Regions from separate parts of the Frankia sp. CeTa3Moorea genome, predicted to be linked through region 1. Evidence: riboswitches for the same ligand, from Rfam matches in the RefSeq annotation. Region 1 holds a riboswitch; the other holds the start of a gene.

Region 1 (3,215 bases):
AGTTCCAGGCTGCCGGTGTCGGTCTCGTCCTCCCACGGGTAGGTCGCGCCCGCGTCCGACAGCAGCTTGCCGACGTAGCTGCCGCCGGACGGCATGTACCAGGTGCCCTCGTACATCGAGCCGGGCAGCACCTTCACCGGGGTGACCCCGGCGGCGGTCGCCTTGTCCGCGATGGCGGAGTAGTCGGTCTGGATCTGGCCGAAGACCTTGGCGGCCTGCTCCTCGTCGCCGGTGAGCGCCGCCATCACCTTGATCCACTCGGCCCGGCCGAGCGGGTCGCCCTCCAGCCATTCGGCGTTGGCGACGACCGTCACGCCCGCCTTGCGGATCGTCGCGTACTCGGGCGAGTCCGTCCCGTCGGTCATCAGGACGTCGGGGGCGGCGCTGACCACCTTCTCCACGTCGATCTGGTAGTTCGGGGCGTACTCGACGACCTTGCCGGCGTCGATCTGCTCGCGCACCTCAGGGCTGGAGACCAGGCTGGCGCTGGAGACCCCGGTGAGGACGTCGACCGCGTCCAGGTCGACCAGCAGCGGTAGGTGGGTCGTCGACCCGGAGTAGAGGCTGGTGATCGGCACCTCGATCTGCGGGGCGGCGGCGAGGTCTCCGGTCAGCTCCGGTGCCGGCGCGCCGCAGCGCACCAGCACGTACGACTCCGGCTTGCCGTCCGGGTACGGCTCCTTGACCGTGAGTACCTGGTAGCTGTTGTGGTAGGTCAGCGTGACGTTCTTGGCCGCCTCGAACGTCGACTTCACCGGGAAGTAGTCGGTCTCGGCGTTGAACGACGTCACGCACCCGCGCGCGTCGAGGGCTGCGGAGCCACCGGCCTCGTCACCGTCGTCGTCCCCGCAGGCCGCCAGCGAGACCATCGCCAGCACGCCGGCCAGCACCGCAGCGACGGCGGTCCGGCGACGCGGCCGGCCGGGCCGGCGGCGTCGCGACGGCCGCGCGGGCGCGTCGGCAGCGGCTGCCGAAAGCGCGGGATCAGACTCAGCACAAGCAGGCACGCTCACGCGGACCGCCTCTCCAGCACCTCGTGGATGGGTCACTCGATGCCGTGGCCGGTCTCCTGGCTGACGGGTCGACGCCTCCAGGTCAGCCTTCCCAGGCGAACACGCCCAGTGACTTCCGCCGCACCGCGGACCAGACCCGAGACTTCCCGATCACAGTGGCGAGGGCCGCGCCGGCATCACACCGGCTTCCCGAACACCACGGCAACGCCACGCTACGCGACCGGAGCCCAACCGGGCAAGAGGCACAGATCGGCCATCGCCGCGACGACGAGCACACCGGCGGTCAGGACCGGCCCGAGCCGCCGGCGGTCCTTCCCGCCTCGGGCCAGCCCCCGCTCCGGCGGCCGGGCGGGCGGAGCCCGGGGACACGGCTGCCACGGATCGACGTCACACCGACACGGGCCGCGACTACTGGACATAGTATGGTGTCCTACTTTATGGTCCCCTACCAAGGTCCATGGTGTCAGGGAAGCCGGTGTGAATCCGGCGCGGTCCCGCCACTGTGACCGGGGAGCCGGACTCCCGTGATGCCACTGGCCGCGTGCCGGGAAGGCAGGAGTCCGCGCCGATCCGGGAGCCAGGATACCGGCCGTGGGCGACCGTGTACTTCCACGAGGATGGAGTCGGAACGCATGTCAGCCCTGCTTTTTCATGCCCCCTTCCGAGCCGCCCGGCGACATTTCGACTGATTCCCGGCGGCTTTCGCACTCCTTCTTTCTTCACATCCTTCTCCCGGCGCGCCGCGGCCGCCGGGGCGATGCAGGCTGCGCACTTTCGGAAGGTCAGGCGAAATTTCTCATGCGAGAACTCACGCATCACGTCGGCGGAAAGCCGGTCCCGGGCACCTCGGGTCGTTTCGGTGCCGTCTACGACCCGAGTACCGGGCGGGAGCAGGCGCGGGTACCACTGGCGTCGCGCGCAGAGGTGGCCGACGCCGTCGCGGCGGCGGCCGACGCCCAGCCCGGCTGGGCCCGGCTCAACCCCCAGCGCCGGGCCAGGGTGCTGGCGCGCTTCCTCGAACTGGTCCGGGCCGAGCAGGACTCGCTCGCCCGGCTGCTCGCCGCAGAGCACGGCAAGACGGTGGCCGACGCGCACGGCGACATCGAGCGCGGCCTGGAGGTGGTCGAGTTCGCCACCGGCATCCCGCACCTGCTCAAGGGCGAGTACTCGGACGCGGCCGGCACCGGCATCGACGTGTACTCGATGCGCCAGCCCCTCGGGGTCGTCGCCGGGATCACCCCGTTCAACTTCCCTGCGATGATCCCGCTCTGGAAGGCGGCACCGGCGCTGGCCTGCGGTAACGCATTCGTGCTCAAGCCGTCGGAGCGTGACCCCTCGGTGCCGCTGCGGCTGGCGGAGCTGTTCCTGGACGCCGGCCTGCCGCCGGGCGTGTTCAACGTCGTCAACGGCGACAAGGAGGCCGTGGACGCGCTGCTGACGGACCCCCGGGTCGAGGCGGTCGGCTTCGTCGGGTCGTCCGACATCGCCCAGTACGTCTACGCCACCGCCGCCGCGCACGGCAAGCGGGCGCAGTGCTTCGGCGGGGCGAAGAACCACATGGTCGTCATGCCGGACGCGGACCTCGACCACGCGGTGGAGTCCCTGGTCGGCGCCGGCTACGGGTCGGCTGGCGAGCGCTGCATGGCGATCTCGGTCGCCGTCCCGGTGGGCGAGGCGACGGCGGACGCCCTGGTCGAGCGGCTCGCCGCGCGGGTCACGGCGCTGCGGATCGGGCCGGCGCTGGACGACGCCACCGAGATCGGCCCGCTGGTCACCCCCGCGGCCGTGGCCCGGGTCCGCGACTACCTCAGCTCCGGCGTCGAGGAGGGCGCGAGCCTGGTCGTCGACGGCAGCGGCAACCCGCTCGCGGGCACCGAGCACGAGCAGGGCTTCTACCTCGGCGCGTCGCTGTTCGACCACGTCACCCCGGCGATGCGGATCTACCGGGAGGAGATCTTCGGCCCGGTGCTCTCGGTCGTGCGCGCCGCCGACTACGAGGAGGCGCTGCGGCTGCCGAACGAGCACGAGTACGGCAACGGCGTGGCGATCTTCACCAGGGATGGGGACACCGCCCGGGACTTCACCCACCGGGTGAACACCGGAATGGTCGGCGTGAACGTGCCCATCCCGGTGCCCATCGCATACCACACGTTCGGCGGCTGGAAGCGTTCCGGATTCGGCGACCTGAACCAGCACGGGCCG
Region 2 (3,215 bases), on a different contig from region 1:
CCGCGTCGGCGGCCGGGTCTGCGGGCAGGAGGTGGCGGGCGAGGTTGACCGAGCCGAGGTTGCACACCGCGATCTCGTCATCGCTGGAGACTTCGAGGATCTCGGTGCACAGGTTCGACAGGTGGATGACGTTGCCCAGCTCGGCGGTCTGGTTGCCGGTCCGGTTCGCGGCGTCCTTGAACGTCATCCAGCCGTTGCCGGTCTGCGCCAGCGTCCGCATCATCCGCGCGTACAGATCACGGGCGGGCAGCTGGCGGACATAGCGGCCGGCGGCCTCGGCGGCCCGGTAGGCCAGGTCGAACTCCTCACCCCACAGGTCGGGCAGCTCCGGCACCGCGTCCGGATCCATCAGCGACCACACCCCGTCGGCCTGCACCCGGCGCATGAACTCGTCCGGGATCCAGTGCGCCAGATTCAGGTTGTGGGTGCGCCGGGCGTCCTCACCGGTGTTGTCCCGCAGCTCGAGGAACTCCTCGATGTCGGGATGCCACGTCTCCAGGTACACACAGGCCGCGCCCTTGCGCCGCCCACCCTGGTTGACCGCCGCGACCGAGGCGTCGAGGGTCCGCAGGAAAGGCACGATGCCGTTCGACCGGCCGTTCGTGCCGCGGATCAGCGCGCCCCGCGAGCGCACCCGGGAGAAACCGATGCCGATGCCGCCGGCGAACTTCGACAGCCGGGCGACCTGGCCGTACCGCTCGTAGATCGACTCCAGCTCGTCGCGCGGCGAGTCGACCAGGTAGCAGCTCGACATCTGCGAGTGCGCCGTCCCGGAGTTGAACAACGTTGGCGAACTCGGCAGGTAGGCCAGCGACGCCATCAGCCGGTACAGCTCCGCCGCCTCGGCGACGTCGTGCGCCAGCCCGCAGGCGACCCGCAGCAGCCAGTGCTGCGGCGTCTCCACCACCAGCCGGGTGCGCGGATGGCGCAGCAGGTAGCGGTCGTGCACCGTCCGCATCCCGAAGAACTCGAACCCGAGGTCGCCAGCCGGGTCGACGAGCGCGTCGAGCTCGCCAGCGTGCCGGGCGACGAACTCGGCCGTGCCCGCCCCGATCAGACCCAGCTCGTGGCCCCGCGCGATGCCCGAGCTGAACGAGCCGATCCCCTGACCGGCGACCTCGTCGGCGATCAGCGCGACCAGCAGCCGGGCGGCCAGCCGGGAGTACTGCGGCTCCTCACCGATCAGATCGGCGGCGGTCTGCACCGACAACCGGTCGAGCTCCTCGGTCGTCGCGCCGTCGTAGAGCCCGCCAATCGTCCGGGTCGCGACCCGCAACGGATCCACCTGATCCAGGTCGTCCGCCCACCGCGCGACCGCGGCGACGATCCTCGTCACGTCCACGGGCTCCAACGCGCCGTCACGATGACGGACGCGCATCGTGCGGCCACCAGACCCGGACATACCGGCGGCCCGCGGGACAACGGGGGAAGGTTCGGTGACGGTCAACGGCACTCCTCGCACAGGTCGTCGGACGGCTGGCACCGACGGCGAGCAAGGAGGAGGTAGGCGCGCCGGCCCGAATGGCGACGGACCCGGGCATCGACGACCGACGGCGACGGCGCGTGGCTCGGTGGCCGAACGATCACCACCCGCCACGCCGAGGCCCTCTGGCGACCGGCGAGCTGCCCGTGCCCGGTCCAAGCCCGGCACGGCGATCCCGGCCCTCCCTCGGGGCCGTCGGACCGCCACGCGCATGTCGCGCGCGGCACGCTGGCAGGTCTTCGGACTCGCGGGCACCCACCGGCGCGTCGTGACGCCGGTGAACCTACTGACCGTCGCTTCCCAGGCGCCATAGCGCCCAGTGCTCCTGACGGCGGTCGTTCCCACTCACCGCTGCGGGGCAGCCCCGGACTCCCACCGGGTTCCCTCTTACGACGACCGGCCCAGGGCAGGGCGGCCGAACCAGTGCGCGGCACACGCTACATATAAGAATCACACGACTGCAAATAACCCACATGTTGTGTCGCGCCCGACACCTCGCCGTCCGGGGTATCTCCGAGCGGAACTTGCCGAGCGTCCTGTACCGCCACCGTGAACCAGAACCTCAGCCGCCACAGCACGGCCCGGACCTCATCGCCTTCGGGCTTGGGCAGGACCTCGCCCCGTTCGAGACCCACGGCCCACGCCGCGCCAGGACAGGCCCCATGGCTGCTCGTCCTCGGTGCTGGCGAACCGCAGGCCGCACATGTTCGAACCGGGCTCACCGGCCCACGCCACAAACGACACGAGCCGCACAAGTCGCTGGCGATCATCCATGCCACCTGACTGAGGACAGTCATGATCGCGGGCCACGGCGCCCACCCCGTGCCGGACCGGAGCCGGTAGACTGATCGCCGCGGCGGCTGCCAATATTGCCAGTCACCGAACTCGGGCTTCCCATGTCCGGCGCGTCCTCCCCTGGCCGCTCCGGGCCGAAGCCACAGCACGCGCCTATGGGCCATCGGGCTGCGGCAACCCCGGGGATCGAGCAGGGTTGTTTCACGCTGCGTCCGTTCAGCGTCTCGTCAGCCAGGGGAGCGGGGCGTGTGAACTGGAGCAGACGTGACCGCCAACCCAGCCCTCACCCGGGCACTCGTCGTCGCCCTCGGCACGACGATCTCCATCATCGTCGGCCTGGTCGCCGGCATCCTCGCCCGCGCCGACGGGGCCAGCCTGCCCAGCGCGGTCCAACGCGGCGGCGGTCTCGCCGCAGCACCCGGCGGGCGGAGACCCGCCTCAACCGACCCGCCGGTCGCGGCAGCCATGCCCGTTCAAGCCGAGGGGTCCTGCCACCGGGCGCGGTACCCGGGTAGCAGGACCCCTCGGGGCCATGCGGGGCTGCGGTTAGGCCGCGAGCTGCTGGTGATCAGGCCCCGCGGGTGGCATCGGCTGGGGTGGGTGGAGTCGTCTCGGACGGCCGAGGTCACTGTCGGCTGGGGAGCTGTCGGTCAAGGGCTTGGCGGAGTTAGGCCAGAGGCTGACCAGCTGGCCCAGGCTGAGGCGACCGGTACCGGCCCGGGTCAGGGGCAGCCAGCGGGTCAGGGTGGCGTCGAGGTGCTGGTCGGGTTCGGCGAGGTCCGCGGCCGTCGTCGCGACCGGCACCCGTACTGGGTCGTCCAGGTTGCGCAGCGCCTCCGCGAGGACCTCGCGGAGGCGGGCTTCGCGGCGCAGGGTCGTCGTCCAGATCAGGACCGGCGTGTGGCTACGGGTCGCCTTCGCGAGCCGATCGTAGGCG

The links. A riboswitch is a leader RNA that binds a small molecule or an ion and turns the genes downstream of it on or off. The one in region 1 is predicted to bind cobalamin.
Region 2: another riboswitch for cobalamin. It lies ahead of AC08OV_RS18840 (ribonucleoside-diphosphate reductase subunit alpha); the one in region 1 lies ahead of AC08OV_RS12135 (CoA-acylating methylmalonate-semialdehyde dehydrogenase).

Annotation. Positions count from the first base shown of each region.
Region 1 covers NZ_CDXDOR010000056.1:7,879-11,093, reverse strand. The annotation lists gene AC08OV_RS12140 (ABC transporter substrate-binding protein) at 1-1,013, opposite strand, end outside; cobalamin riboswitch at 1,043-1,229, opposite strand; cobalamin riboswitch at 1,435-1,621, shown strand; gene AC08OV_RS12135 (CoA-acylating methylmalonate-semialdehyde dehydrogenase) at 1,812-3,215, shown strand, end outside.
Region 2 covers NZ_CDXDOR010000127.1:9,631-12,845, forward strand. The annotation lists gene AC08OV_RS18840 (ribonucleoside-diphosphate reductase subunit alpha) at 1-1,447, opposite strand, end outside; cobalamin riboswitch at 1,697-1,923, opposite strand; gene AC08OV_RS18845 (replication-relaxation family protein) at 2,825-3,215, opposite strand, start outside.